2 regions of the Acetobacter sp. P5B1 genome follow, and region 1 is predicted to be linked to the other one. Evidence: riboswitches for the same ligand, from Rfam matches in the RefSeq annotation. Region 1 holds a riboswitch; the other holds the start of a gene.

Region 1 (15,298 bases):
GTGCTGCCCGCCGTGCTCAAACGCCGTCATATTCTGACGGACCTGACCGCTTATATGGACGAGGCCGAAACCCCACCCGATGCGCTGCGGATTGGTCTGGCGCACGGCTCGGTGGTTGGGTTTGGTGGTGAGGTTGAATCGGAACATAACCCCGTAGCGTTGGACCGGGCTAAGCGCGCCGGGCTGGCCTATCTGGCGCTGGGGGACTGGCACGGCTTTTGTCAGATTGATACCCGCACGATTTATTCCGGCACCCCGGAGACGGATCGTTTTACGACTGGCGGCGGTGGCGGAGGGGAAGCGGTGGTCGTCACGCTGCACGGGCCTCGGGCGGAACCGGAGATTAAACGCCACAGAACCGGGCGCTACACATGGAAAAAGCTGGAGGATGTGGTGCTGACATCCGAGCAGGATATTCTGGCGCTGGATGCCCGTATCCGCAGTATTGCGCCGGATAATCCGGGGGCGGTGCTGGTCTGGGCGGCGGTGTCCGGCCTGCTGTCGGTGGACGATATGGCCCTTTATGAAAGTAATATCCTCAAGCGCCTGAGCGGGGCCGTCGCCTGTTTGCGCCTGACAGGAGCGCCACAGCTTTCCGCCGGGCTGGATGATCTGGATCGGTTTGGCTCCGGTGGGGCGGTGCGCGCCGCTGCCGAGCAGTTGCTGACCCAGTCAGAAGCAGGTGGGGCGGAGGGGCAACTGGCTTCGGAAGCCCTGCAACGGCTTTTTCTGTTCTGGCAGGAGATGGGAGCGCAGGCAGGATGATCCTGACAGATTTACAGATTGAAGGCTTTCGGCGCTTTGCGTCTCCCGTGCGTCTGGATGGACTGGGGCCGGGGCTGAACGTGCTGGCCGCGCCGAACGAGGCCGGAAAGTCCACCTTGCTGGCCGCCCTGAAGGCGGTCCTGATGGTGCGGTCCAGCTCAAAAGCCAAACCCGTTAAGGATCTTCAGCCTTATGGTGGCGGCGCCCCGCATGTGGCGGTCTCTTTCGCATGGAAGGGCATGGACTGCCATCTGGAAAAGCAGTTCATCTCAAAGGCTTTCACCCGTCTGATGCTAGGATCAGAACGGTTTGAGGGCGATCAGGCAGAAGAGGCTCTCCGTAACCTTCTGGGGCTGGAAGAGGCCAGCAAGGGGGAGGCCGCAGGGCTGTGGAGTGCGTTGCTGGTGGGGCAGGGCGAGAGCTTTGCGCAGCCGGACCTGAACCAGACCGGGCAGGACAGTCTGCGCAGTTGTCTGGAGCATGGTGTAGACCATGCGACCGGTGGGGCTGCGGCCAGCGCCGTGCTGAGCCGTGTGCGGGACCGGCTGCATCTGCTCCAGACGGCAAAAAGCGGTCAGCCAACAGGCAAATACAAGCAGGCGCTGGAGCAGGAAGCGCAGGCGCAGGCTTATCTACAAGATCTCGAAAACCGGCGGGCTGCGCTGGAAGAGGATCTGGCGGCGCTGGATCAGGCGCGCCGGGCCTTGCGTGAGCAGGAAGACCCGGAACGCAAGGCACAGGATGAGGCCGAACTGGTCGCTTTACGCCAGTTGCGGGACAAGCTGCGGGTTGCGGATGCGGAAGAGCAGGCCGCCAGAGCGGCCCTCGCAACAGTGACGCACACCCGCAACAGCATCCGGGATGAGCAGGAGCGGCGGCAGGAACGTCGGGAGACCCAGCGCAAGCTGGAGCGTGAGGCGGCGGAAATGCAGCATGATCTGCAAGCCCTCACGCAGCGGACGGCACAGGCCCGTCAGCGTTATGAAGAAAGCCGCACGCAGCGAGAGCAGGCGGAACAGCAGCAGCAGACCGCACGGCAGGCGTTGCTGGCGGTTTCCCGTCGCGCAACAGTCTTGCAGCAGCGCGCCGCACTGGATCGGAGCAAACAGACGCTGCACCGGGCCGAGGCGGCCTGCACGCGGCTGGAACAGGCTCGTGCCGCGCTGGCGGCCTTGCAGGTTGATGAAGCGTTGATCCGCCGCGTGCGGAAAGCCGTGCGGGAGCAGGATGCCGCTCAGGCCGCGCTGAACGCCCGCGCCACCCGTTTGACGGTGACTTTGCAGCCTGAAGCCGCTGGTCGTGTTCTGCTGGATGGCGTTGCCTGCCCGCAGGGTGAGACGGTTCTGACGCAGGCAGCAGACGTGCAGGTGGAAGGCATCGGTCAGTTCCGCATTACACCAGCTGTCAAAGACCATGATGAGGCTCTGGCCGCCGCCGATACGGCCCGGCAACATCTTCAGTCCGTCCTGCACTCTGCCGGATGCCAGAGTGCGGAGGATGCCGAGACACTGTTTGAAGAACGGCGGCAGGCTGAAACACGGGTGGCGGAAGCGCGTGCGGCCTTTGTGGCCTCTCTGCCCACGGCGCGGGATGAGCGTGACGCGACCCTGTTCGAAGCTCTGGCGATGTTACGGCAGGAGCTTAGAGATCAGGTTGCTGCTCTGGAACGGGAGCAGGCGGCTTTTGAGCAGGACTGCCAGCCGGAGTTGACCGGGGCGGCAGGTGGCCGTGCGGTTCAGACGGGGACAGAAACTGTTTGCAGTGCAGAGGCAGAAGGCGGCGCACAGGCGGATCAGACTGAGGCGACTTTGCAGGTCTTGCAGCAGAAGGCGCGACAGGAAGAAGAGTGCGCCGCTCGCGTCGCGGACGAAGCCCGGCAGACCGAGCGCGCGGAGCAGGCGGCGTATAATGCGGCCCAAAATCTTCAGGATAAAGCTGAGGCAACACTCCGCCAAAAGCAGACGGAGCGGGATCAGGTCGGGCGCGAACTGGCCGTGAGCGCGGCGCGGGAAAGCGATGAGGCTCTCGCCGCACGGGCGGCCGAGGCCGCGCAGACTCAGGCGCAGGCCGAAGCACATGTGCAGGCGCTCAAGGCCGGGCGTGAGACGGAGCAACCGCTGTCCGTTGTGGAAACCCGCATTATGCGGCGGGAGCAGGGGCTGGAAAACGCCCGCACGTCCATTGCACGCTTGCGCGAGGAGATTAAGGAGCGGGAAACCCGCGTGCGCGTGGCCGAAGGCGACGGGCTTGATGAAAAAATCGCCGAGGCCGGACGCACGGCCTCTCGCCTCAAGCTGGAGTGTGAAGGGTATGAGCGGGAGCGTGCCGCGCTGGCTCTGCTGGACCAGACCCTGAGTAATGCGGAAAAAACGCAGACCGAACGCTATCTTGCCCCGCTTGTGCGCACTCTCCAGCCCGCGTTTTCTACGGTGTTTCCGGGCGCGTCCCTTGAGATGGATACCGGCTTCGGCCTGTGTGGTCTGACGCGGCGGACGGCGGAAGAGTTTGGCAAGTTGTCGGATGGTACGCGGGAGCAGATTGCCGTGCTGGTGCGTCTGGGCTTTGCAGAACTGCTGCACGCCCGCCACTCGCCTGCCATTCTGGTGCTGGATGACGCGCTGAGTTTTTCAGATTCTCAGCGGCTGGAACTGATGTTCGATGTGCTGGCGGATGCGGCCACGCGGTTCCAGATTCTGGTGCTGACCTGCCGCGTGGAAGCTTTTGCCAGACTGGGCGGCAGGCCTCTCAGCCTGCGACCCATCCCGCAGATTACAGAACGACGTTGAACTGAAGGGCCATCACGGCGGCGTCATGGAACGTCGTCGTGGCACCCGGCCGGTTGATATACTGGAAGTCTGGCTGAAGGGTCAGGCCATTTGCGACATGCGCGTTGTAGAAGAACTCATAGACGTTTTCATGAGACTGCACGCCCCAGACCTGTCCCCACTGGTTGGACTGGAAATCCTGCCCGGCAACAATGGACGCTTCCTGCTGCAACGCGACGGTACGGCTCATCTTCATCCACTGATACATCATGCCGATGCTGTCATTTGGACGGCCCCAGGGCTTCCCCGTTTCCAGCAGGCCGCCCCACAGATGGTGGGACATGGCGGTGGTCTTGCCGTCTGTCCACATATAGCCGCCCATGGCAATCAGACCGTTGGTCGGGCCTTCCCCATTGCGGACCAGCATCTGGTCAGCCTGCACCCATGCGCTGGCGCGGCCTGCATGGTAGCGGGCTGGCTGGCCGGTCTGCACCCAGGGGTTGCCGTTAATGTCCTCATACAGGTCTTTATATTTGGAGTTATCGTAGCTGTAGCCAGCCTTGTAATGGCCCACGAGGTGGTTCTTGCCGAAGGACGGCATCCAGCCGATTTCCACCGGGGTAGAGAACTTGCCCAGACCATCCTGTGCCCAGGCCCAGCCGGAAATCCCGCCGTTAAAGGCGTGAGGGGAAACGGCAAACAGGCCGGCCATGATGTAGGTATCATTGGTGGGCATGACACGCGCCACGGCACCAAGGTTGCCTGATGGCCAGTCACGGTTGCCTTCAGTGTATTTGTTCGGGGCCGGGTTCCCGCAGACGGCCACGTTCATATACATACAGAACAGCGGAGACGCCGCGAAAAAGCTGCCAACCGGAATCCAGCCTGCGCTGATATCCACATGGTTGTTCAGGAACGATTTTTCGCCATACAGATAGACAAGATGGGCCACCACGTTACCACGTGCGCCGTAAATCTGCTGCACACCGCCAATCGAATCCCCGATATACTGGGTGCTCAGGTTCTGGCCGTGGCCGTTCACCACCATCATGTGGGTCCAGAAGCCTTTGAGCAGATTGAGGTCCGTCAGCTTGCCCCAGTCCACATCCAGCTCGACACCAACCTGCCCGGCATTGGTCACACCCTGCCGCATGCCGCCACGGAAGTTCCCCGCCAGTTCTTCATGCACGTCGGCCAGAATATGAATACCGTGGTCCAGCAGCCAGGGCTGAGCGCCCCACCAGTCTCCAAAAAAATGGTTTTTCCCATAGGGCGCTGAGAACATCGGGCCCGGGTCTTCCACCGGGTTGGCCTCATTATTGGCTTCCAGACTGGGCCAGAGGCCAGCAGCACTGTTCCCGCCTGTCAGCAACTGCGCAGAGGCCTTGGAGGAGAAGGCAGGCGTCAGGCAACAGGCAAAGGAGAGCGCGCAAAAGAAAGAAAAGCCGGATGAAAATCTTGTCATGTTTCTTTTTGTTTTTGTTGAGGATGCATGAGGCGAGTATTCATATTGTTTCAAAGCGGCACCATAATGTCTAAAACTTTTTTCACTCTTTTGGGTCTTTCGGCCTGTTGGGTGGTATTTTGGCGACAACCGCCAGCCACGTGCCGCCCGGAATGCGTTGACGCATGCGGCGTCAGATGATGAATTCCGCTTATGACAAAAATAGACACAAACCGCCCCTTCCTGCCGGTGCGTATTGCGGTAATGACCGTATCGGATTCCCGCACGCTTGAGACAGATACATCGGGTCAGGCCCTGGTTTCCCGCCTGGAGCAGGCAGGCCATGTGCTGGCAGACCGCACGATTGTGCGGGACGATGTCAAACAGATAACGGAACAGCTGAAGAGCTGGATAAAAGACCCTCTGGTTGATGTGGTGATCACGAATGGCGGCACCGGTGTAACCGGGCGCGACGTGACGCCGGAAGCCTTTGACTGTGTGCTTGAAAAGCGCATCGAAGGCTTTGGCGAATTGTTCAGAATGCTGTCCTACCGCAAGATCGGCACGTCCACCATTCAGTCCCGCGCTGTCGCAGGTGTTGCGGACGGAACATACCTGTTTGCGCTGCCCGGTTCAACCGGGGCCGTCAAAGACGGCTGGGATGACATTCTTGTGTTCCAGCTCGACAGCCGCCATCGCCCCTGTAACTTTGTGGAGCTCATGCCCCGGTTGCGTGAAGGATTGAAGGAGGATCATTCCCATGACTGAAGACGTCAGACTGCTGATGCTGGCAGGCGATTATGTGGAAGATTACGAGATCATGGTGCCGTATCAGGCGCTGCTGATGGTGGGCTACAAAGTGGATGTGGTCAGCCCCGGCAAGAAGGCGGGGGACAAGGTTCTGACCGCCATCCATGATTTTGAAGGGGCGCAGACCTACAGCGAAAAGCCCGGTCATGCCTTCCAGCTCAACGCGACGTTCGATGAGATTGATACGGACGATTATATCGGCCTGATCGTCCCCGGTGGCCGTGCGCCGGAGCACCTGCGCATGCACCCGCGGGTGATTGAGATTGTCAAAGCCTTTGCAGACCGGCCTCTGGCTGCCATCTGCCACGGTGCGCAGCTGCTGGCTGCGGCGGATATCATCAAGGGCCGCAAGGTTTCGGCTTACCCGGCCTGCCGCCCGGAAGTGGAAATGGCCGGCGCAACCTACGCCGATATTCCGGTGACAGAGGCCGTGACGGACGGAGAGCTGGTTACAGCCCCGGCCTGGCCGGCTCACCCGGCCTGGCTGGCCCAGTTCCTCAGCGTGCTGGGCGCGACTGTGACAATATAGTGCATTGGCAGGCTCCTTCCGTTGTGCATCATAGAGAATTGTGTTCAACAGGATGGAGCCTCTTATGAGACGTCTTACTGCCCATTTTATCCCTGCGGTTCTCAGTCTGGCCTGTGCCATGCCGCCAGCCGCAGCATGGGCACAGCAGGCGACCTCCCTCCCGCCAAATGACGCTCCAAGTCCGGCGCCGAACGTGCATCCGGACGTCAGGCTTCCGACCCTCAACACGCCGGTCAGGGTGGAAGACATCAAGGTTTCCGGCAATAAACAGGTCAGCACCGGGGCCATTATGGCTGTGGTGCCGTTCCATGTTGGCAGCATGGTCACGCAGGCGCAGATCACGCAGGGCCTGCAGGATATCATGAAGCTGTACCAGCAGCAGAATGTTGGCGGTAAATTCCACCAGAGCCTTAACCTGGACGGCAAAAGGGTGAAGGTGGAATGGGCCATTGAAGAAACAGGCGGCCCCGCACATTTTGACAAGCCGCTGGTGCTGGAAAGCCTTGGGTTTGACGGCAATCTGCACGTCTCAACTTCCGCTTTGAAACAGGCCGTGCATCGTCAGCCGGGCGAACAGGTTACCCCTGCAACCGTGCTGGCAGATGAGAAAGCTATTCAGGCTTTGTATGTGAAGAAGAATATCGGCGTGACCATCGTGCCGGAAAGCCGCGCTCCCCATAAGGATGAGCGCGTCACGCTGATTTATCACCTGACGGAAAAAGCTAACGATTAAGGCTTTCAGGCCCGAACAGCGGTTCTGAGGTAAATTCAGCGCCGCCTGTTCAGGTCTGCGCCCCCGTTTATGTGGGGGCAGGTCGTCTTAGTATTCGCTCGCACCCGGACGGTTGAGCATGGCCAGCAGTTCCCGCCGTGTATCAGAATTGGTGCGGAACACGCCCAGCATCTGGCTGGTCACCATGGAAACACCGGGGCGATGCACGCCACGGGTCGTCATGCATTCATGGCTGGATTCAATGATGACCGCCGTGCCGTGTGGCTGCAGGACATCATTAATGGTGTTGGCAATCTGGGCCGTCAGCCGTTCCTGAATCTGCATGCGGCGGGCATAGGCATCTACTACACGGGCCAGTTTGGAAATGCCGACCACGCGCTGGCGCGGCAGATAAGCGACGTGCGCGCGGCCAATAATGGGGGCCAGATGGTGTTCGCAGTGGCTTTCAAAGCGAATATCGCGCAGCAGCACGATTTCATCATAGCCTTCAACTTCAGAAAAAGTGCGTTCCAGAAGCGTTTTGGGGTCGATCTCGTAGCCCTCAAAAAACTCTTCATAGGCGCGGGCAACGCGGGCTGGCGTATCATGCAGGCCTTCGCGGTCCGGATTTTCCCCGGCCCAGCGGAGCATGGTGCGGATGGCGTCTTCCGCCTCTTCACGGGTTGGGCGGTCAGTCTTGGGCAGAGGGTCGCTCATGCCATTCTCCTGCGGTCTGCATGATGATGAAGCGGTCATGGCCGGTTCGGGTTAATGGATCTGGCGGAACTGGAACGGGCTATCAAGGCTGAAAGCCGGAATGGCGATATCAAACCGTTTGCCGGAATTGACATTCCACATCTGGTAAGATCCGCGCATAAAGCCGCCTGCCGTGGTGAGGGAGACGCCGGATGTGTAATCAAACCCGTTCTGCGGGCGGATGACGGGCTGTTCGCCTACAACACCTTCACCATGCACATATTCCGTGCGGCCAGCGCCATCGGTAATCTGCCAGGTGCGTTCCTTCAGCTGGATCGGTGCCGTGCCGCCATTTTCAATGCGGATGCGATACACCCAGCAATAGACATCCTCGTCCGGTTCAGACTGTTCCGGGAGCCAGAATACCTGCACGCAGACGCGCATATCGTCCGTCACGGCTTCATACATCGGCGCTGAGGCGAAGAGTTCGCTCAGGGCGTCATCATGATCGGGGGACATGGGCGGTGAGTCCGGCCAGTCAGGCATGGGGTGTTCTGCTCCTGCATAAGAATAACATGGCCAGCTTCATGCCATCCGGGGGCATCCCGTAAGACAGACGTCACGGCACAGTCCGCTGGCAGTATCACGAAGCGATTGGATAAGGGAAGCCGCCTGTCTGGTCTGTTGCTGTTCCGGCACAAAGCAGACAGGCGGTGGTCAGGCGTTAGCCTTTGGCGAGTGCTGCCACGCCACGGGCAAGGTCATCAATCAGATCGGCGCTGTCTTCCAGCCCGACGGAGAAGCGGATCGCCCCTTCGGAAATGCCCAGTTTGGCCCGTTCTTCCGCACCAATTTTCATGTGCGTCGTGGTGGCCGGATGGGTGGCGAGGGAGCGCGCATCGCCCAGATTGTTGGAGATGGCGATGAGCTGGAGGGCGTTCATGAACGCAAATGCGCCGTCCTGCCCGCCTTCCACTTCAAACGCGACCATGGTACCGCCGCCCGTCATCTGGCGCTGGGCGATGTCATACTGCGGATGGTCCTTGCGGCCCGGATAGCGCACGCTGACAATGCCGGGAGCCGAGGCGAGATAGTCCGCTACGGCTGCGGCGTTGCGGGTCATGGCTTCCACGCGCAGGGCGAGTGTTTCCAGACCTTTGAGCATGACCCATGCGTTGAACGGGGAGAGCGCGTTGCCTGTATTGCGCACGAACGGCTGGAGCGTTTCCTTAATCCAGTCTTCCTTGCCCAGCACGGCACCACCCAGAACGCGCCCCTGCCCGTCGATATGCTTGGTGCAGGAATACACCACCACATCGGCACCGAGTTCCAGCGGCTTCTGGTAGAGAGGGGAGGCAAAGACGTTATCGACAATTACCAGTGCGCCGGCCTTGTGGGCGCGTTCTGCAATGGCGGCGAGGTCCAGCACGTCCAGCATGGGGTTGGAGGGGCTTTCCAGCAGCACGGCGGCTGTCGGTTTGCTGAAGGCTTCGTCCCATGCGGCAAGGTCACCGCCGTCTACAAAGACCGTTTCCACGCCGTATTGCGGCAGCAGGTTGGCGACAATCCAGTGACAGGAGCCAAACAGCGCGCGGGAGGCCACGACGCGATCGCCAGCTTTGACCTGAGAGAGCAGGGCGGAAGACACAGCGCCCATGCCGGTGGAGGTGGCCACACAGGCTTCGGCCCCTTCCAGATCCGCCAGACGGCGCTCCAGCGCTGCAACCGTCGGGTTGGCAAAGCGGCTGTACTGGTAGTGGGAGATTTCACCGGTGAAGGTTTTAGCGGCCTGCTCGGCGTTTTCGTAAACAAAGCCGGACGTCAGGAAAAGCGCCTCGCTGGTTTCACCATATTCGGTGCGTTCCAGACCCGCATGCAACAGGCGGGTGGCGGGGCGCCAGCTTTTGGAAGAGGGTGTCTTGCTGTCACTCATAATGAGGTATCCGGTTCTTTTGCTGTCATACAGCGCAGTGTGACCGTGGAAACCGTGGCGTCGGCACAGCGTCGCCATGGCCTCTTTAGCGCGTTTATTTTACCTCGCCGCAAGCCGGCCGTACAAATCACGAGGTTTTAGCGTGTTTTAACACACCGCAAGCATTTTGTTATGCAAAGGCGGGTTCTGTTCGTCAAGCATCTATCCGCCCGCCTTGCCGCGGCCTCAGCCATGCAGCGGGGGCGGGCGTATTTTAGAGCAATTCCTGCAGGAGCGGCACAAAAGGAATATCCGCGTCCGGCATGGGGTAATCATGCAGGTTTTCCGGGCTCACCCATGCCAGTGTCTGCCCTTCCTTCGGGGTCGGTGTTCCAGCCCAGCGGCGGCACAGATAAAGCGGCATCAGCAGGTCAAACCCCTTGTAGGAGTGTGATGCAAAGGTAAACGGGGCGAGACAGGCGCGGGAGACATCCAGCCCCAGCTCCTCTTCCAGTTCGCGCATCAGAGCAGCTTCCGGCGTTTCTCCGGGCTCGACTTTCCCGCCCGGAAATTCCCACAGGCCCGCCAGACTTTTCCCCTCCGGTCGTTTGGCCAGAAGAATGCGCCCTTCCGCATCAATCAGCGCGGCAGCAGAAACAAGAACGAGCTTGCGGGGAGTAGCGATACCGTCCGCCTGCGTGCCTGCTGGGGTGTCGAGATCATCCCGCGTGGCTTCAAACACCCGCACGGGATGGTCTTTCCCTCGGGCAACAAACATCTGTTTGTCTGTTCCAATAGCCCGGAACCCGACATGCTCAAGAACACGGGCTGACGCTGCATTATCGTCCGCAACCGTAGCACGCAGGCAGGTAATATCGAGATTGGCCAGAGCCCAGCGGGCCAGCCGTCCCGCAGCGAGGGTGGCAATGCCCCGGCCCCAGTAGGTGCGGCCTATCCAGTAGCCCAGCATGCCCACGCGACCAACGTGTGGTACCGTTTGCACACGCAGGCCAACGCAGCCAAGAAAGGTGTCGTTTTCATCCAGAATGGCAAAATGACAGCCTTCTCTGGCCCGATGCATGGAGAGCGTGGACGCAATCCAGTCATCAGCCAGTTCCCGCGGGTAGGGGAAGGGCAGGCGGCTGAGCATGCGCACCACTTCCCAGTCATTGACCAGATTGTGGAGCGCAGGGGCATCATCAGGCAGAAGAGGGCGTAACCGGTAAGGCGGTGCCTCCAGAACCAGAGACGTGATCTCAGGCATTCACAGCCGGTGCGGCGGGAACACCGCATTCTGCCAGAAGGGCACGCAGGGCGTTAATCACGGGGAAGACTTCCACATTGTGGTCGCCCCCCAGCTCACGCCATGCGTTCTGTTCCAGTTCCACAATTTCGCGGTCTTCCGCAAAAATCCGCTCGGTGAAGGCAACAAGGAACGGCCATGCCAGCTCCAGAACGCCCGGCACTTTGGGGCGCCTGACAGACAGCAGGCCAAAGGTCCGGTTGGTCAGCTCTTCTGCATCCTGCGGGACGTAGACAATCCACAGATCCATCACCGGGTCTTCATCACCCGTCTGGATGCGGAGGGTCTGATACGGATATTCCGTGCGGATGGTCATGACGTCACGATGCTGGAATTTTTCCGAGGAATCGCGGCGTTCGCCAAAAATCAGAGCTTCACCCAGCGGCTGCTTTCCGCTGGTGCGGGCGAAGGAATAGCGCGCTTCCACCAGACCGGGCTCACGTTTCTGGCCAAGAAAGCGGGGGCGCATCTGGCCCATCTGCTTCATGTGCATGAACTGATGGTTCATATCCATCAGGTTCTCATGCATGAAGCTGTAGTGGCACTTTACTTCCTGCCCGAAGAAGCGGGTCTTGTAGGCCGGGTCTCCCACGCGGGCCAGACGCGGGGCCAGCGGCACGGAATCTGCTTTATCCGGGTCTCCGGGGAAGATGAAAATCAGGCCGTCCTGCTCACGGCAGGGGAAGGTGCGCACACCGTTGGGCAGCTTGCCCTTGCCCAGATAGGGCACATCAATGCAGCGGCCGGAGCGGCCATAGGCCCAGCCATGATAGCAGCACTGAACGGACTGACCGCAAACCTTGCCTTTGCTAAGCGGAACCTGCCGGTGCGCGCAGCGGTCTTCCAGCGCAAAAATTGCGCCTTCCGTCGGGCGTACCAAGGCAATGGGTGTGCCGGCATAGCGCGTGCCGATGGTCTTGCCCGGCTTGAGTTCTTTGGACCATGCAACCGGGTACCAGAAGTCCGGATTGGAGCGGATGCGCCGCAGATCCGTACCTGTGGTGTTATTATGCCCCGCGCCAAAAGAGGGTGTGTCGTCTGGTGTGTCAGTCTGAACGGTCTGGTCCATCTTGCCTCTATGTCATGACGTTCGGGGCCGCGTCATCCTGACACTGCCGATTAGCGGATGCATGCAACCGTATATCACACAAAGAGGCAAGACGCAGAGGGAGCGGAATGCCCGGTTATTCTCTTTTTATTTGCAAATTATTCAGAAACTGAATGTCAGGCTGCTTTTGGCGCTGGTCTGGGCATAGGTCCTTCACGCTTCAGCCCATGCCAGGCAATCAGGCTGTCCCCCAGAAACAGGGCCAGCGCTCCCACCGTGCAGGCCAGAGCCAGCCCGAACATAATGACCAGCCAGTTGGCGACGGAGGAATCCCGCACACTGCCCATAAACAGCACAAACGCCGCCCCGCAGGAGGCCGCGCCCCCAAGCCCTCCGGCCAGAATGGCCGTGTCCAGCATCAGGGTGCGGCGGTGCAGGCGGACAAGGTGCTTCTCTAGCGTCTGGTTCCGGTCCGGGTCGTCATTATCGTCCGTCAGCAGGGCATTGGCCTGTTCAATATGGTCGGACACGCGGGCCAGACGGGTATTGAACAGGTTGAGCAGCGTGCCGATGCCCGAGAGCATGAAAACCGGCGTCAGCGCGATCTGGATGATATGCGCGACGCTATCAATCGGTTCGGCGGAGATGCCTGCCAAAACGGGAAGGGCCATGAAGCGGAAAGTCCTTGCTGCCAGAACAGTGGGCGTGAGTGGAGGATCTAGCGGCTGGAGGCCAGTTCTGCCGTCAGGTCTTCAATGAACTGGAAGGCCACCCGGCCAGAGCGACCGCCACGGGTGATGGCCCATGCATTGGCGCGGGCTGTCAGATCCTCATCGCTGATGGGAAGGGCGCGTTCTCTCGCATAGGTCCGCACCATGTCAAGAAACACATCCTGCGGGCAGGCGTGAAAACCCAGCCACAGGCCGAACCGGTCGGAGAGGGAGACTTTCTCTTCCGTGGCTTCAGACGGATTGATGGCGCTGGCGCGTTCGTTCTCAATCATTTCACGCGGCATCAGGTGCCGGCGGTTGGACGTGGCGTAGAACAGAACATTCTCCGGCCGCCCGGCAATGCCGCCATCCAGAACGGATTTCAGGGCCTTATAGTCGCGGTCTTCTTTCTCAAAGGACAAGTCATCACAGAAGATGATGAAGCGGCGCGGGCTTTCCCGCAGCATGGCCAGCAGGTCCGGCAGGGTGGCCAGATCTTCCCGCTGAATTTCCACCAGTGCCACCCGGCCCTGACCGGGGGCGCACGGTTTACCGTCCACCTGATTGACCAGCGCATGCGCACCCTTAACCAGCGAGGACTTGCCCATGCCGCGAGAGCCCCACAGCATGGCGTTGTTGGCGGGCAGTCCCCGGGCAAAATGCTCGGTATTGTCCATTAGCGTCTGGCGCTGCGAGTCCACCCCCTGCAACAAACCGGCAGGCACATGGGCCACATGGGCTACCGGCAGCAGTCGCCCGCGCTCGGGGAGCCAGACAAACGCATCAGCCTGATCGACCCCATCCAGACTTGGCGGCGGAGGGGAGAGGCGCTCCAGCGCTGAGGCAATACGTTCAAGGACGGAGAGAGGGGCGGTATCCATCAGGGGCAGGGTCCATGGTTGTGCCGCCGGGGAACTTCCGGCAGGAAAGGAGGTGGTGCGACGGCTTATCTTCAAGGGATGCTTGACGTGTGAGCCGTGAAAATTATGGTCACGCATCTTAATTACGCAACCAGCCTTTCCGGAAAGCCTGCCATCATGTCCAATTTTCTTATTCCCGCAGCCTATGCCCAGTCCGCCGGTGGCGGGGGTGCTGGCTCGAGTCTGATGTCGTTCCTGCCGTTCATTGGCGTGTTCGTCATCATGTATTTCCTGATGATTCGCCCGCAGCAGCAGAAGCAGAAGCAGCTTCAGAACGAGCTGAAGTCCCTGCGTCGTGGCGACCGGATTGTCACCGCTGGTGGTATTATCGGCATTGTGCAGAAATCCCGGGACGACAGTCAGGAAATTGAGGTCGAAATTGCCCCGAACGTCCGCGTCATGGTTCTGCGCAGCACCGTCACCACGGTTCTGACCAGCACGGCGAAACCGGCGAATGATGTAGCGGACGCTAAGAAATAAGCGTACGGCGCATCAGGCAGCGCACCTTGCGTGCTGTGATAGAAAGCGGGCTTCTGGCCCGCTTTTTTTATGGCCGGGGGGCAAATTAGAAAGGCTCGTCTTCGGCTGCCAGACGAGTGTCCGCCGTGTCGTTCTGGGCAATTTCCTCAGTCATATCCAGAGCCAGAACTTCGCCTGCCATGATGATGCTCAGGAGTGCCAGAATTTTCAGGCCCAGCGTATCGTTGCTTTGCGGGTGGCCGTGCAGAATATGCAGCACAAGGGGCGTGAGGGCAGGCAGGGGTAAAAGCCAGAAAACCGCCCGCCAGATCGGCTTCTGGATGCGGGACCGATAGAATGTGGCCAGCCTCCGCTCTTTTTTCAGAACGAACTTCAGAAACAGGACGATTGCCGTGCCAATGGCCAGAGAGATGAGCGGCATCAGCACAACTGTGGACGCCACCTCATGCCAGTTACAATAGGCCAGCCCGAGCAGGGCCACCCCCACCCAGGATGAAAAATAGATGGCAATGCCGATCAGGGAATAGTGCTTCACAATACGGCCCTCAACTGTCGTTTCCGTGCGTTTACGCTGCGGCTCACTGGTTTCTGTTCTCGGGATAGCAGGAACAGAAAGCCGTTAAGTCACAGTTTTACGACAAAACGATACAAGGCCGTTATAAATAAAATAAGAAGATTTTAGGTCCTGTGGCCAGCCCATATGGCGGGGAGAGGTTTATAAAAAAGAGACCGGGTCGATATCCACATCCACCCGCACCTGCCGGTCCAGTTTCACCAGCCCCAGCCAGCGGCGCAGAATGGGCTGCACGGCAATGGTTTTACGGGTGCGCAGCAGCAAACGCCGCCTGTGCCGCCCGCGCAGAATGGCCATCGGGGCCGGGGCCGGGCCAAGCACCTGAATGCCCTCCCCATAAGGGGCCACGCGGCCAAGAGCTGCGGCAGCGTCATCAGCAGCTACGGCGGTGTCTGCGCTCACAATTAACGCCGCCAGTCGGCCGTATGGCGGCCAGAAGCCGGGGCGTCTCTGCTCGGCTTCCTGTGTCATGAAGGCATCAAAATCGCCCGAAAGGAGGGCCTGCATCACCGGATGCTCCGGCGTGTAGCTTTGCAGAAGCACGCGGCCCGGTGTGCTGGCGCGTCCGGCACGGCCCGCCACCTGATGCAGAAGCTGGATGGTGCGTTCGCCCGCTCGGAGATCACCTCC
Region 2 (15,298 bases), on a different contig from region 1:
GCGCAGTGTGCCAGCTTGCGATGGAAGAAATCTTCGCAGGGGTTTTCTGCGTGCCGATAATCACTGTATCGCCCACGCGCACCCGGCCACGCTCAATGCGACCGGCCACATAGCGTTTGTCGTCAAAGCGGTAGACATCCTGCACCGGCAGGCGCAGCGGCAGTTCCGCGCGAGACGCAGGCGAGGGGACCTGTGCCAGAGCTTCCGTCAGGGTCGGGCCGCTATACCAGGGCATCCGGTCGGAACGGCTGGCAATGTTATCACCATCACGCGCAGAGGCCGGAATAAAGAGAGCGGCTTCCAGATCCAGCTTTGTGAGGAGTTCGGAGACGGATTTTTCTGCAGCTTCAATCTTCGTCTGATCGAAGTCCAGCAGATCAACCTTGTTCAGCAGAACAATCACATGCCGGATGCCGATAAGGTGCAGCAGCATGGCATGGCGACGGGTCTGTTCCCGAGCACCTTCAGCCGCATCCACCACCAGCACAGCGGCTTCCGCATCCGCAGCGCCGGTGATCATGTTACGCAGGAACTGGCGATGACCCGGCGCATCCACAATCACAAACTCCCGCTTATTCAGCAGGAAGGGGATGCGGGTGGAATCAACCGTCACACCCTGATCGCGCTCGATCTGAAGGGAGTCGAGCAGGAAACTCCACTCAACTTTCAGCCCGCGCTTTTTGGAAGACGCAATAATCTGGGCGACCTTGCCGTCCTGCAGATTATCCGTGTCATGCAGCAGGCGGCCAATCAGGGTTGATTTACCGTGGTCGACGTGACCGACGATAACGATCGGCGTCGCGGGCTCCTGAGACTGAGCCACAGAGGGGGAAAGCGTATTCGTCATAATTCTATTCCAGTCCGCTAAGGCTCAGAGATAACCGGCGACGCGCAGCCGCTCGAAGGCATCTTCGGATTCGTGATCCATGGCCCGGCCAGACCGTTCGGACGTACGGGTGGTTTCCAGTTCAGCAATAACCTCAGCCAGCGTGCTGGCATTGCTTTCAACCGGGTTGGTAATGTCCTGATCGCCCAGAGAGCGATACCGCTTGCCGTTCTTGGCAAAATACAGGTCCACCAGCGGGATGCCTTCACGCTCGATGTAGCGCCAGATATCAATCTCCCGCCATGACAGCAGAGGATGCACACGGATGTGCATGCCTTCCTCATGCGGGGTGGCATACTGGTCCCAGAATTCTGGCGGCTGGTTGCGGATATCCCACTTGTGGCTGGCACCACGCGGGCTGAAAACGCGTTCCTTGGCCCGTGTGCCCTGTTCATCCCGACGGATACCGGCAATCACGCCCTGCAGCTTGTGCTTTTCAATCATCGCGGCCAGACCTGCCGTCTTGCGCGCAGCGGAACGCGCGGCTGGCGGCAGGGACGGGTCCATCTCTTCAACTGGCGGACAGGTGCCCAGCAGCAGGTCCAGATCCCATTTTTTGGCATATTCATCCCGGAATTTATACATTTCCGGGAATTTTTTGCCGGTATCTACATGCATGACGGGGAAGGGCACGCGGCCCAGAAAAGCCTTTTTGGCCAGCCAGACCATGACGTTGGAATCTTTCCCCAAAGACCACAACATGGCGAGAGGCTTAAGCTTGCGATAGGCTTCCCGAAGGATGAAGACACTCTGTGCCTCGAGCTGATCAAGATGGTCCATTTGTCTGGTCAAACCTGTTTTGAGAAGAGAGATTAAGGTGTCCTGAACGTTCAGGAAGCCGTGTGAATGCCGCACTCTGTCTTGGCCAGTCCGGCCCAGCGCCCGGCGCGCGGGTCTGCAGTCTGACCAACAGGGCGCGTGCAGGGTGCACAGCCGATAGAGAGGTAGCCTTCCGCCACCAGCGGATGCGGGGGCAGGCCGCGGCGGGCCATTTCCCGCGTAATGTCTTCAGCCTCCCAGAGCGCCAGCGGGTTCAGGCGGATTGCGCCATCCTCCTTTTCTTCCACCACTGGCAGAGCGGCACGGGTGGAAGCCTGAGAGCGCTTGCGACCGGTTATGAGTGCCTCATAAGGCAACGTTGCCAGATCCAGCGGTTCAACTTTCCGCAGACGGCAGCAGGCATCCGGGTCAAACGCCCAGAGTTCGCCGGTTGGGTCACGTTCCTGCACCTCGGCCGGTGCGGGCCGAATATCAATCACGTTTTTCAGGCCAAGGAAGCGCGCCAGTTCCGTCCGATAAGCCAGCGTTTCTGGAAAATGCTTACCCGTTTCCAGAAACAGCACAGGCATATCCGGATCTACTTCCGCCACAAAAGCCAGCAAAAGGGCTGATTCCGCGCCAAAGGAGGACAGCACGCCCACCTTTTTACCAAGCTGAGCAGATGCTGTGCTGAGAAGTCTGACAGGATCCTGGGCCTGGGAGCGCAAGACTGTCAGAACTGACCGGGCAACAGACATTCGGGAATTCCAATAACAACTACGTGAAATAGTATTTAAAGGATATTGCACGTAAATAGATGCCGCTTCAAGCCCATTCTCCACGAAAGAATTTCGTATTTTGCAGGTAAGGTATTCCACATACACAGATGATGTTTTCTAGCCTGAAAAGCACGCTATGTCTTTTGCCGAAATGTTATTTGTCATTTTTGAAACAATCTGATCGGCATAAGTCACTGAAAAAACAAGCGGATCGAATGTCGGAGCCAGCTTTGTCTCGTGGGATGGTACGGAACTGCGCGTTCATGCAGAAGGCGGAAGAGGCGCACACACGACGGCGAGCAGGAGAGTCCCGTCAAAGAGGCCCACAGAGCCAAACAACGTCACCGAGACTATTCATCGCGGAAAACACTTCAGAGCACTCTCTGACGCTTTATACGCGCCTCACATGCATCTGAATCTGCTTTGATCCAGAAAAATTATTCCAAAACAATGCACTAGGATACTTTCCACGCAGCCGGTCTGCAAAACTCCTCAGACATCTACAGAAGCCGGCAGGCCCAGCAATCCCGTTGTGTGGCGGTCGACAGATCCGGCATAACCCGCCACCATATCCACCCTCGGATATCATTTAGTTGGCATAATATATCTTATGCGATTTATGTCCTAGCGGGTCAGGCATCAAAAATCCCGCCAGATCCATTCCCCTCAACTGTCATGATCTGCTGTGGGCTTTCTGTATGGTGATGCATGTGCTCCACGCCAGTAATTAGAAGCTGAAGGTCCCACGGTTCTCAGTCTGATCAGCTCCGATGATCCTATTGGATTGGCGCACCAGACGTATCACAGGATCAGTTGTTCATCACTTGGTCTGCGCACAGCGAGTGTTTCTAATGAGGCCGCAGCGCCCTAGGACGCGCCTGAACTACCGACACTCGCAAAACCACGATCTCTTATGCGCCTTTGTTCACCGGATCTGTCGACCATCATCTCAGGCTTATTGCACTGAACGGATCTCCAGAATCAGCTCCACGCTAAGAAACCATTCAAAGCAAAAGCCCTGATACAGGCCCTGCCCTTAATTTTTCAATAAATCACAGCATCAACACCCGCCAGACAACCAGTCCTGCCGTGGCAGACCGATCAGACCTGGCGGACGTTCTCTGCACTCCGCTGTTATTTTGTCGGCTTGGGATTATCCCGGCGGAACAGTTCCCATTCGTCCATCACTGTGCCGTCCGGCAGATGGCAGTAGCCAACCTGTCCTTTGGTCGCATCCTGCTGCATGCTCAGCGTGCCACCTTTTTTGGTACAATAAAGCGCTGCCGGATTGGGAATACGGAGCGGCCGAACGCTGTTGCGGCTCTGGTCTTGCGTATTATGCTCACACCCTGCCAGCATCCCTGCGGCACAAACCGCCAGTGCGGCTCGGGTCAGACGAGAAAACGTAAGGGTCATGGCAGTGCGTCCTGTTTTGATTATCTGAAAGACAGTCTCTCGTATGGGTCGGGATTTGTCACGCCCTGCACAGCCCTCTGCGCACCTTTTCCACGTTTTTCACGCAGATCGCCCCTCACCTGCATCATGCAGACATGGCTCCAGCAACGCGCACAGCCAGTCCGCAAAGACCTGCAAGCGATGAGAAAAATGTCGACGGTGCTGGTAGAGTAACGTCATCGGCATAGGCTCTGCCCGCCACGCAGGCAGGACTTCCGCCAGCTCCCCTGCCTTCAAGTGGTGCTGCACATCATAGGCTGGCACCTGAATCAGTCCCAACCCGGCCAGACAGCAGGCTATCAGGGCTTCCGCACTGTTGACGGTCACACGGCTAGCCATGGCACAGGTGTGTAGCTGCCCGCCTTCCTGCCACTCCCATTCTTCTACGCGCCCACTGAAGGCAGACGCATAGCCGATAGCAAGATGCTTCGGCAGATCCTGGGGAGTGCCGGGCATGCCGTAACGAGCGAGATAGGCAGGGCTTGCAACGTTAATCAACGCCAGTTCGCCAACCTTGCGGGCAATCAGCCCGGAATCCTGCAAAGGCCCGATGCGCAGCACGCAATCAATCCCGTCTTCCACCAGATTGACAGGCCTGTCCGTTACCCCCAGTTCAATATCAATCTCAGGATAGCGCTCCAGAAAATCCGGCAACGCCGGAGCTACAATCAACCGCCCGATCCGCCCCGGCATATCCACGCGCAAAACGCCACGCGGCGAAGCTTTATCTCGGCGGAACAGGCCTTCTGCCTCTTCCACATCCGCCACCAGTCGCAGACAGACATCATAAAATGCCCGACCATCCGCCGTGGTGGAAACGGTGCGTGTTGTGCGGGATAGTAAGCGCGCCCCTACCCGGCTTTCCAGCGCCTGAATAGCTGTAGAAACGGAAGACCGGGGCATGTTGAGTGTATCCGCAGCCCTTGAGAAACTGCCAGAATCCACCACACGCAGGAAAATACGAAAAAGATCAATCCGATCCACAACACCCTCGGGTAGCACGCTCAATTGTTCGGATTATACGACAAGTGTTGTCTAAAGACACCTATTTATTAAGAAAAATGAAATGATACTGTTTCCCTCATGAAAGTCCGCATCCTGCGGTGTCTTTCAAGGAAAGGACAACCGGATATGGCAGACCACAGTCTCAAAGGAAAAACCGCTCTGATTACAGGCGGCGCCAAGAACCTTGGCGGCCTGATTGCCCGCGATCTCGCTGCGCATGGCGTCAAAGCCATTGCCATTCACTATAATAGTGACGCGAGCCGCCCCGAGGCCGAAAAAACTCTGGCCGACCTGAAAGCCGCCGGTGTGCAGGCCGTTGCCCTGCAGGCAGACCTGACGACCGCAGCCGCTAACAGCAAACTGTTTGCGGACACCATTGCCGCCATCGGTAAGCCCGATATTGCCATCAATACCGTCGGCAAAGTGCTGAAAAAGCCGATTGTGGAAACCTCGGAAGCCGAGTTTGACGAGATGTTCGCCATCAATTCCAAGGCGGCCTATTTCTTCATCAAGGAAGCCGGGCTGCACCTGAATGACAACGGCAAACTACTGACCCTCGTCACGTCCCTGCTGGGGGCTTACACCCCATTCTATTCCACCTACGCAGGTGCCAAGGCTCCGGTTGAACATTTCACGCGGGCAGCCTCCAAGGAGTTTGGTGCACGCGGCATTTCGGTGAACGCCATTGGTCCGGGACCGATGGACACGCCGTTCTTTTACGGTCAGGAAGCACCGGAGGCCGTGGCGTATCATAAAACCGCCGCCGCCCTGTCTGCCTTCAGCAAAACGGGTCTGACGGACATTGAAGATATTGCACCGTTCGTCCGTTTTCTGGTCTCGGAAGGCTGGTGGATGACGGGCCAGACCATTCTGGTCAATGGCGGTTACACCACCAAATAACCCGGCCTTTTGGGGAAGGAGCGCACGCACCGCTCCTTCCCCACGCCTTTCCAACAAATTGTTGTGTTTTTTCATCGAATATTTATGAGTAGGGTCAGAAGCATCAAGAGTCAGGCCGACGCCTGACACCAACCTGCGTCCGTGCAAGGTGGTGCCTTCCCTGCCTTGCAGTGAAGGGATGTGGCCAGAAGACCGGCAATAACGGACCCATGCCACGCGCGTCGTCGCTTTGTCTTTTGATCTCGTACCGTTTTGAAGAGATCAAACATGACACAGATTACCCAACAGTTTGCCAGCGATAACTATGCCGGAATCTGCCCCGAGGCTCTTGCCGCCATGCAGGAGGCCAATCAGGGCTACGTGCCAGCCTATGGCGAGGATATCTGGACCACCCGCGCGGCGGACGCCTTCCGCACCCTCTTTGAAAAAGACTGTGATGTCTTTTTTGCCTTCAATGGCACGGCAGCCAACGCACTGGCCCTCGCTTCGCTGTGTCAGTCCTATAACAGTGTGATCTGCTCCGCTCTGGCCCATGTGGAAACTGACGAATGCGGCGCACCAGAGTTCTTCTCCAACGGCTCTAAGCTGCTGCCTGCCCCCACAGAGGGCGGCAAGCTGACGCCTGACGCCATTCGCACGCTGGCAACAGAACGAACGGACATTCACTTCCCCAAACCCCGCGCCGTTACCATTACTCAACCGACCGAAACCGGGCAGGTTTATACGCTGGCTGAAATTCAGGCCATTTCCGCTGTCTGCCGTGATCTGGGCCTGCGTTTGCATATGGACGGTGCCCGTTTTGCCAATGCCTGTGCTGCCCTTGGATGCTCGCCCGCGGAGATGACATGGCAATCCGGCGTGGATGTCCTGTGCTTCGGGGGCACAAAAAACGGCATGGCCGTTGGGGAAGCCATTCTGTTTTTTGACCGCGATCTGGCGGAAGGGTTCGATTACCGCTGCAAACAGGCCGGACAACTCGCGTCCAAAATGCGCTTTCTGGCTGCCCCGTGGGTTGGCGTTCTGGAAAGCGGGGCATGGCTCCGCAATGCTATAAGCGCCAACGCTGCGGCTGCGCATCTGGCCAAACAGATTACCCCGCTTGACGGGCTGGAACTGATGTTCCCCCCAGAAGCCAATGCTGTCTTCCTGAAAGCCCCGGCAACTCTGCTGGAGGGCCTGCGAGAGAAAGGCTGGCGCTTTTACACCTTTATTGGCGGTGGCGCGCGCTTCATGTTCGCGTGGGATGCGGATCTTACTCAGGTCGATGCGCTGGCAGCGGATATTAAAAGCCTGCATGCAACACTCTAGCCGGATATTTCTTTTCCCTATGGCCCGAAATGAAATCTCAATCCGGGCCATCCCCGACGTTCTGCAGGCTGGTCTTGCCGGGGTAAACCGGATATATTCAGTCCTGCTTTCCACTTAAAATCTGGTTCTTTGCGCATGCCTGACGGTTCTTCTCCTGTAACGCGTTCTCCCTCAGCCCCTTTGCCGGAAGTCCGTCATGACTGGACGGTGCCGGAAATTCAGGCTCTGCTGGACCTTCCGTTTCCGGAGCTGATGTTCCGTGCTCAGGCAACACATAGGGCGCATTTTGACCCCACGGAAATGCAGATTTCCACGCTGCTCTCCATCAAAACCGGTGGCTGCCCGGAAGATTGCGCCTATTGCCCGCAGAGCGCGCTGCACGAAAAAAGCGTTAAGGCCGAGCGTCTGATGGCCGTCGATGCCGTGCTGACAGAAGCCCGCAAGGCGAAGGAAGCCGGGGCCAGCCGCTTCTGCATGGGGGCCGCATGGCGCTCCCCCAAGGAGCATGATCTGGAAACCGTTTGCGCCATGATTGAAGGCGTCAAAGACCTTGGTCTGGAAACCTGCGTGACACTGGGCATGCTGGATGCCGGACAGGCTGGCAAGCTGCGGGATGCCGGGCTGGATTACTACAACCACAACCTGGATACCTCGCCGGACTATTATGGCGACATCATCACCACCCGCACCTATCAGGACCGGCTGGATACCCTGTCCAACGTGCGGGATGCGGGCATTAATGTCTGCTGTGGCGGCATTGTCGGCATGGGTGAAAATGAGACAGACCGCGCCGGTCTGATTGCCGCCCTCGCCTCTCTGCCCGCGCACCCGGAAAGCGTTCCGATCAACCTGCTGGTGCGCGTAAAGGGCACACCGCTGGGTGAGTCTGAAGAAGTCGATCCGCTGGATTTTGTCCGTATGATTGCTGCGGCCCGTATCAGCATGCCCAAAAGCCGGGTCCGTCTGGCCGCTGGTCGTGAAGATATGAGCGATGAAACACAGACCCTGTGCTTCCTTGCCGGTGCAAATTCCATTTTCTACGGTGAGCGCCTGCTGACCACGCCAAACCCGCAGGCTTCGCGGGATCGCAAGCTGCTGGATAAGCTGGGCATGCATACAACTGGCATTTCTGTCTAAAATGTCTCTTGCATTCCTTGCCTGATCTGCGTCAGGAGCTGTCGCATGTCTTATATGGTCAAGGAAATGTTTCTCACCCTGCAGGGTGAGGGTGGACAGGCTGGGCGACCGGCCGTCTTCTGTCGTTTTGCAGGATGTAACCTGTGGTCTGGTCGGGAATCTGACCGGGCCGAGGCCATCTGTCAGTTCTGTGATACCGATTTTGTCGGCACGGATGGTGATGGCGGCGGCAAGTTTGAAACTGCCGAGAAGCTGGCCGAGACCATTGCCGGCCTCTGGCCCGTGTCTGGCAACGCCATGACGGTGCCGGGGCTGGTGGTTTTTACCGGTGGTGAACCGCTACTTCAGCTGGATGCGGCTCTGATTGACGCCATGCATGCCCGCAATTTCACCATTGCGGTGGAAAGCAATGGCACGCTGCACGCACCGGAGGGCATCGACTGGCTATGCATCAGCCCCAAAGAGGGCGCGGCACTGGCACAGACGAGCGGCACAGAACTCAAGCTGGTCTATCCGCAGCCGGGGCTTGATCCGGCCACACTGGAACATCTTGATTTCAAGCATTTCTGGCTCCAACCCATGGACGGGCCGAACCAGAACGACAATATACAGGCTGCCATCCGTTATTGTCTGGCCCACCCCAAATGGGGCCTTTCTTTACAGACCCACAAGCTGACCGGTATTCCCTGACCCATGTCTACTCCCGCACGCGCCTCTGAAGAAGCTGCTCTGGTCCTGTTTTCCGGCGGCCAGGATTCCGCAACCTGTCTGGCATGGGCCCTCGCCCGCTTTGGGCGGGTGGAAACGCTGGGGTTTGATTACGGGCAGCGCCATGCGGTGGAACTGGAATGCCGCGAGACCCTGCGGGATGGCCTGCGCGCCCAAAATCCGCTCTGGAAAGAGCGGCTGGGCATGGACCACACCCTTGCTCTGGGAGCACTGGGCAATATTTCTGAAACGGCGCTGACCCGCAATGCAGAAATCGCCATGGAAAAAGATGGCCTGCCCAATACCTTCGTGCCCGGTCGCAACATCATTTTCCTGACCTTTGCCGCAGCCCTCGCCGCCCGCCGCGGTATTCGCCACATTGTCACCGGCGTGTGCGAGACAGATTATTCCGGCTATCCCGACTGCCGGGATGACACCATTAAAGCCGTGCAGGTCGCCCTGAACCTTGGCATGGACTCACGCTACGTGCTGCACACACCGCTGATGTGGATTGATAAAGCCGAAACCTGGAAACTGGCTGAAGACCTGGGCGGGGCTCCGCTTGTGTCCCTGATCAATGAGGCAAGCCACACCTGTTATCTGGGAGACCGCGGCACCCTGCACCCGTGGGGGCATGGCTGTGGAGAATGTCCCGCCTGCGCCCTGCGCCGCGCCGGGTGGGAAGAGTATGTGGCGGAGAAGACCAATGCCTGATCTGGTTTTTACCCGTCGCTTTTCCATGGGCCACCGGCTGATCCACGGAGCTAGTGAATCCTGTGCCCTGCCCCACGGGCACAATGAATTTGTAATTGTACGCCTCAGCCCCACGACCCGCACGCGGCTGGATGGGAAAGGTAATATGCCGGTCTCGTTCCAGCGGGCAAAAAGCACATGGCATCGCTTTGTAGATGAAAAACTGGATCACGCCTTGCAACTGGCGGAAGATGATCCCTTGCTGGCATGGTTCCAGACCAACGAGCCTGCCCGGGCGCAGCGCATTGTCATCACACCGGGTGACCCGACAACGGAACTGATGGTCTGCCTGATGATGGCGAAACTCAGCGCCTTTTTGCGTGCAGATGGCGACGTGCTCCGTTGCACGGAAGTCTCGCTGCAGGAAACGCCGACCAATACCGTGACCTTCAGCGGCAACCCGGATGACATGATCCCGGCCGTTCGCCCGCCTGAGGCCTGCTGGTGGCACCGTGCGGATATGTCGATTTCCGACTGACGACTGAGCCGCCGTGCCGGATGGTTTTCTAACCAGTATCGGCACATCCAAACCCTTCCCACAAATTGAAGTCATCCACGGCGTAGGCCGGACGGATGAACACATTTTCTTGACCCTTACCTTTCTTCCTTCAATTCCAAAGAAATTGCATGAATAATTAAGAAAACCCATAAAAACAAAATAAATAGGCTGATTTTTGGAAAAACTCGCATACTCCTTCTGGAGTTTTCTTCATAAAATCCCGTTTTTCGATGTGATCTGGTCTCAACACGTCAAAAAATGGGCTTCAGCCCTTACGCTTTTTTTCATCTTTTTCTTCTCGTTCCTCTTTATGACCCCAGCCTATGCCCAGACAGATGATCAGGAACTGAGGAATGAACCCGCTATCCGGGTTGATACGCCTTTGCCGGATAAAGGCTCTCCCCCCTCAACCGTACCTCCCTTTGCCCGGCCAGAAGCCGTATTCGCAGACCCCGGCGGTCTGACAAGCTGGCTGAGACGGCGCGGCATTGCCTTTCTGTTCGCCAACACTAATGAATTTGCAGGAGCCATCACCAAACCGGCCCGCGGCGAGAAATTTCGCACTTACCGGCAAGGGGCCAGTAATGCCGGGCAATATGCAGCCTCCCTGAATATCGACTGGGAAATGCTGGCCGGCCTGAAAGGGCTGGCCACGCATATGATTACGACCGGGCGTTATGGCACCACGGCAAACCGCATGTTTGGAGACTGGCTCAACCATAGCTCAGAAGATTATGGCGGGGCTGGGAACGTGGCCGTGCATCTCGTCATGCTCTATGCGGAAGAAAACCTGTTTGGTAACCGCCTTGCCATAGCGGGCGGCCGCATGGCCGAGCTTTCAGATTTTGCCGCCAGTGAGCTGTTCTGCAACTTCATGAACGGTAGCATCTGCGGACGCCCCAAGGGAATTTCAGACAGTTCTTACTATCCAGGCTATCCCGCAGCCACGTGGGCCTTCCGCGTACGCGGGAGACCGACGCGTGATGTTTACGTGCAAACGGGCGTCTATTTTGCGGAAGACGGCATTTATCAGGTGGCGCAGCATCGCACAGGCTTCAAGTTCAACGGAGCCAATATCGTCGGCCATGTTGTGCCGGTTGAAGTCGGGTGGGAACCAAGAGCAGGACGGAGCCATAGCCTGCCCGGCCACTATAAAATTGGTGCTGCCTTGCAGGATGTATCGGTTGCGGACACCTACCGGGACACGAGAGGAAAACCCTATGTGTTGACGGGTGCCCAACCGGCACGACGCCAATATAGCTGGTCAAGCTGGCTCATGCTGGACCAGCAGCTTCTGCGCTATCGTAAAAGCCAGAAAAACTCAGGGATCACGGCTCTTGGTGGGCTGATCTATAATGACCCGCACACAGCCCTGCGAGATTATGAAATTTACGGCGCGCTGATTAACCGGGGTTTCTGGCGCAACCGCCCTTATGACACCATCGGGATTGCGTTCAGCTACACGCATATTGCCAAAAATGTGCAGAAAACCGAGGCACTTTTACAGAGCCAAAATCAGACCATGATCAACCACGCCACCGGCATCCAGCGGCATACCAGCGTTCTGGAAGTGAATTACGCCATCCATGTCATGCGCGGCGTCATCTTCCAGCCGGTTTTTGAATATTATTTCCGGCCCAATGGACAAGGCAATTTGCCTGATGCTGCCATGCTTGGCTTTAAAAGCCATATCGAAATTTTCTGAAGCCCTCTGCTGCGGGCCAGTGTTCCATGGCCCGCAGCGAAGGATTACAAAACCTCAGACGTCTGCCAGTTCCAGAACCTTCGTGGTTTTATCCCGCAACTCAGCGCACAGATCCGGGTTATTCGCCAGTGTCTGACCATAAGACGGGATCATGGCTTTCAGTTTTGCATCCCATTCCGGCAGCTTCTCAGCAAAGCATTTTTTCAGCACGGTCAGCATGATGGGTGCTGCCGTGGAAGCGCCTGGAGACGCCCCAAGCAGAGCAGCGATTGAACCATCCTGACTGGAAATCACTTCCGTCCCAAATTGCAGAACCCCGCCCTTCTGAGCGTCTTTCTTGATAATCTGCACGCGCTGGCCAGCCACCACCAGTTCCCAGTCCTTGGACCGCGCGGTGGGGACAAAGTCCCGCAGGGCATTCATCCGTTCACTATTGGACTGCATGACCTGCTCAATCAGATATTTGGTCAGCGGCCAGTTATCCCGCGCAACGGACAGGATAGCCTTGATGTTATCAGGCCGGATGGAGCGGGGCAGATCCATCAGAGACCCATGTTTGAGGAAACGGGTTGAGAAGCCCGCATACGGCCCAAACAGCAACGCGGGCTTGCCGTCAATCATGCGAGTGTCCAGATGCGGCACGGACATGGGCGGCGCACCAACAGAAGCCTTCCCGTACACCTTGGCCCGATGCTGCGCCACAATCTCCGGGTTCGTGCAGCGCAGGAACTGGCCACTGACCGGGAACCCGCCGACCCCTTTGGCTTCCGGGATACCCGTTTTCTGAAGCAGAGACAGCGCACCGCCCCCCGCCCCAATAAAGACAAAGCGAGCATTGACCGTACGCTGCGTATTGAGGCGAAGATCCTGCACCAGAATCTGCCACCGCCCATCCGGTCCGCGCTTGATATTCAGCACATCATGTTTGGTATGCAGGGTGCAGCCGCCGGTTTCTGTCAGATAGCTGAACAGCAGGCGCGTCAGCGCGCCATAGTTCACATCTGTCCCGTTCAGGCTCCGCGTTACAGCCAGAGGCTGCCCCGGCGGCCGCGCCTGCATAACAAGCGGCATCCACTGCGCCATCTGGGCGGGATCTTCAGAATATTCCATGCCAGAAAACAGCGGGTGGGCGTTCAGGGCCTCATGGCGCTTACGCAGGAAGGCAACATTCGCTTCCCCCCAGACAAAGCTCATGTGCGGCACAGGCGTAATAAAATCACGGGGAGAAGCAATAATATCGTTCTCAACCAGATGGGACCAGAACTGGCGGGAGATCTGGAACGCCTCATTCACCGCAACAGCTTTGCTGATATCCACGCTGCCATCGGCTTTCTGCGGCGTATAATTCAGCTCACACAGCGCTGAATGGCCGGTACCGGCATTATTCCACGCATCCGAACTTTCTTCCGCCACACTATCCAGACGCTCAAAAATGCTGATGCGCCAGTCCGGCTGTAACTGCCGGAGAAACACCCCAAGGGTGGCGCTCATCACGCCCCCACCAATCAGGGCGACATCAACGGATGAAGAAGGATCGGTCGTGGTGGAACTCATCATGGTCTCCGCATTATCAGCCCATTTCTTCCCATCGGAAGCAGGAGACGGGCAGAAGGTCTTTCCCGCATGCCGTGGTTCCCGCTCCGGTGCAAGAGCGGGCGTGAGGTAACCCGTGTGGTTATGCGCATATCCTATGCCACATTTTCAGTCCGCCACGGTTCTCATCTCTGCGAGAGCGGAGCAGCATTGCGTGAACTTAACGGCTGAGGCCGCGTTCTGTGCACTCTCCGCCCGACGAAGAAAAGGATGATATCATGGCTATCAAAAAACATGGCTTTGCCCACTGGGAAGGCACCATCAAAGAAGGGCGCGGCACTATTTCCACGGAAAGCCATGCCCTTGAAAACCAGCCTTACGGTTTTAATACGCGCTTTGAGGGTAAGCCGGGCACCAACCCGGAAGAGCTACTGGGTGCTGCGCACGCAGCCTGTTTTTCCATGGCGCTCTCCCTCATTCTGGGAGATGCCGGTCTGACAGCAAAATCTATCGACACCACAGCCGAAGTAAGCCTGAACAAGGCCGCTGATGGATTTGAGATTGATGCGGTAGCCCTCAAGCTGGAAGCCGAAGTGCCGGGCGCAACACCCGAACAGTTTCAGGAACTGGCGAACAAAGCCAAGACTGGCTGCCCGGTTTCCAAACTCTTCAAAGCCAACATTACGCTGGACGCCAAACTGGTTGGCTAAGCTTTAGCCAACCTGCCCGCGATGCCGCAAAAGATGGTCTGCCAACACGCAGGCCATCATGGCTTCCCCCACGGGCACGGCACGTATCCCAACGCACGGATCATGCCGCCCTTTGGTAATGACGTCTTTATTCTGACCATCACGCGTCACAGACGGCACCGGTGCGAGCATTGAACTGGTCGGCTTGACCGCAAACCGCGCCACAACCGGCTGACCACTGGAAATACCACCCAGAATGCCGCCAGCATGGTTCGCACCAAAAGCAATCTGGCCATCCTGCATGGACAGCGGATCGGCATTCTCAAGGCCGGTCAGAGCGGCAGACGCAAACCCATCCCCAATTTCCACGCCTTTGACGGCATTGATGCTCATCAGCGCAGCAGCCAGATCAGAATCCAGCTTGCCGTAAACCGGCGCGCCAAGACCGGGCGGAACGCCTTCCGCCACAACTTCAATCACCGCACCGATGGACAGCCCCGCCTTACGGATACCAGCCAGATACTCTTCCCATTCCGGCACGCAGGCCGCGTCCGGGCAGAAGAACGGATTACGGGTCACCTCATCCCAGTCCCAGCGGGACCGATCAATCTTGTGCGGACCAAGCTGCACCAGAGCACCGCGAATACGCACGCCCTGCCCCAGCACCTGCCGCGCCACAGCACCTGCCGCCACCCGGCACGCCGTCTCACGCGCGGAAGAGCGTCCGCCGCCCCGATAGTCACGGATGCCGTATTTCAGGTCATACGTCAGATCTGCATGGCCGGGGCGATAGGTCTGAGCAATATCGCCGTAGTCACGGGACCGCTGGTCCGTGTTTTCAATCAGCAGGGAAATGGGGGTGCCTGTTGTCTGCCCTTCAAACACGCCGGAGAGGATGCGCACGGCATCCGGCTCCTTACGCTGGGTGGTAAAGGCAGACTGACCGGGCCGGCGCTGATCCAGAAACGGCTGAATATCAGCCTCTGTCAGAGGCAGGCGGGGCGGACAACCATCCACTACACAGCCAATGGCCGGTCCATGGCTTTCACCCCAGGTGGTGACGCGAAAAAGATGGCCAAAGCTGTTGTAGGACACAGTAAACCTCAGTCGCCTGCTACAGAGATATCCGGAGCCGTGGGGTTTTTCATGCCCACAATGTTATAGCCGCAATCCACGTGATGA

Evidence for each region. Region 1 has a riboswitch for S-adenosylmethionine ahead of metZ (O-succinylhomoserine sulfhydrylase). Riboswitches for the same ligand answer to the same signal wherever they lie in the genome.
Region 2: linked by a shared signal. The riboswitch ahead of KP703_RS02185 (low specificity L-threonine aldolase) and the one ahead of metZ (O-succinylhomoserine sulfhydrylase) in region 1 are both predicted to bind S-adenosylmethionine.

Annotation. Positions count from the first base shown of each region.
Region 1 covers NZ_JACRVS010000013.1:12,942-28,239, reverse strand. Annotated here, with positions in the region: gene KP703_RS09695 (DNA repair exonuclease) at 1-765, shown strand, start outside; gene KP703_RS09690 (GTP-binding protein) at 762-3,551, shown strand; gene KP703_RS09685 (carbohydrate porin) at 3,535-4,995, opposite strand; gene moaB (molybdenum cofactor biosynthesis protein B) at 5,188-5,742, shown strand; gene KP703_RS09675 (DJ-1/PfpI family protein) at 5,735-6,313, shown strand; gene KP703_RS09670 (POTRA domain-containing protein) at 6,378-7,046, shown strand; gene folE (GTP cyclohydrolase I FolE) at 7,134-7,742, opposite strand; gene apaG (Co2+/Mg2+ efflux protein ApaG) at 7,794-8,267, opposite strand; gene metZ (O-succinylhomoserine sulfhydrylase) at 8,446-9,654, opposite strand; SAM riboswitch at 9,719-9,798, opposite strand; gene KP703_RS15855 (bifunctional GNAT family N-acetyltransferase/(deoxy)nucleoside triphosphate pyrophosphohydrolase) at 9,908-10,897, opposite strand; gene KP703_RS09645 (aromatic ring-hydroxylating dioxygenase subunit alpha) at 10,890-12,005, opposite strand; gene KP703_RS09640 (DUF2721 domain-containing protein) at 12,161-12,655, opposite strand; gene KP703_RS09635 (ATP-binding protein) at 12,703-13,575, opposite strand; gene yajC (preprotein translocase subunit YajC) at 13,729-14,094, shown strand; gene KP703_RS09625 (hypothetical protein) at 14,180-14,629, opposite strand; gene KP703_RS09620 (primosomal protein N') at 14,810-15,298, opposite strand, start outside.
Region 2 covers NZ_JACRVS010000002.1:169,096-184,393, reverse strand. Annotated here, with positions in the region: gene cysC (adenylyl-sulfate kinase) at 1-847, opposite strand, end outside; gene cysD (sulfate adenylyltransferase subunit CysD) at 872-1,666, opposite strand; gene KP703_RS02205 (phosphoadenylyl-sulfate reductase) at 1,717-2,403, opposite strand; gene KP703_RS02200 (DUF333 domain-containing protein) at 3,559-3,840, opposite strand; gene KP703_RS02195 (LysR family transcriptional regulator) at 3,940-4,863, opposite strand; gene KP703_RS02190 (SDR family oxidoreductase) at 5,011-5,784, shown strand; SAM-I-IV-variant riboswitch at 5,880-5,997, shown strand; gene KP703_RS02185 (low specificity L-threonine aldolase) at 6,052-7,092, shown strand; gene bioB (biotin synthase BioB) at 7,228-8,229, shown strand; gene queE (7-carboxy-7-deazaguanine synthase) at 8,275-8,919, shown strand; gene queC (7-cyano-7-deazaguanine synthase QueC) at 8,923-9,651, shown strand; gene KP703_RS02165 (6-carboxytetrahydropterin synthase) at 9,644-10,168, shown strand; gene KP703_RS02160 (carbohydrate porin) at 10,500-11,894, shown strand; gene KP703_RS02155 (malate:quinone oxidoreductase) at 11,949-13,448, opposite strand; gene KP703_RS02150 (OsmC family protein) at 13,706-14,137, shown strand; gene aroC (chorismate synthase) at 14,141-15,211, opposite strand; gene fabI (enoyl-ACP reductase FabI) at 15,220-15,298, opposite strand, start outside.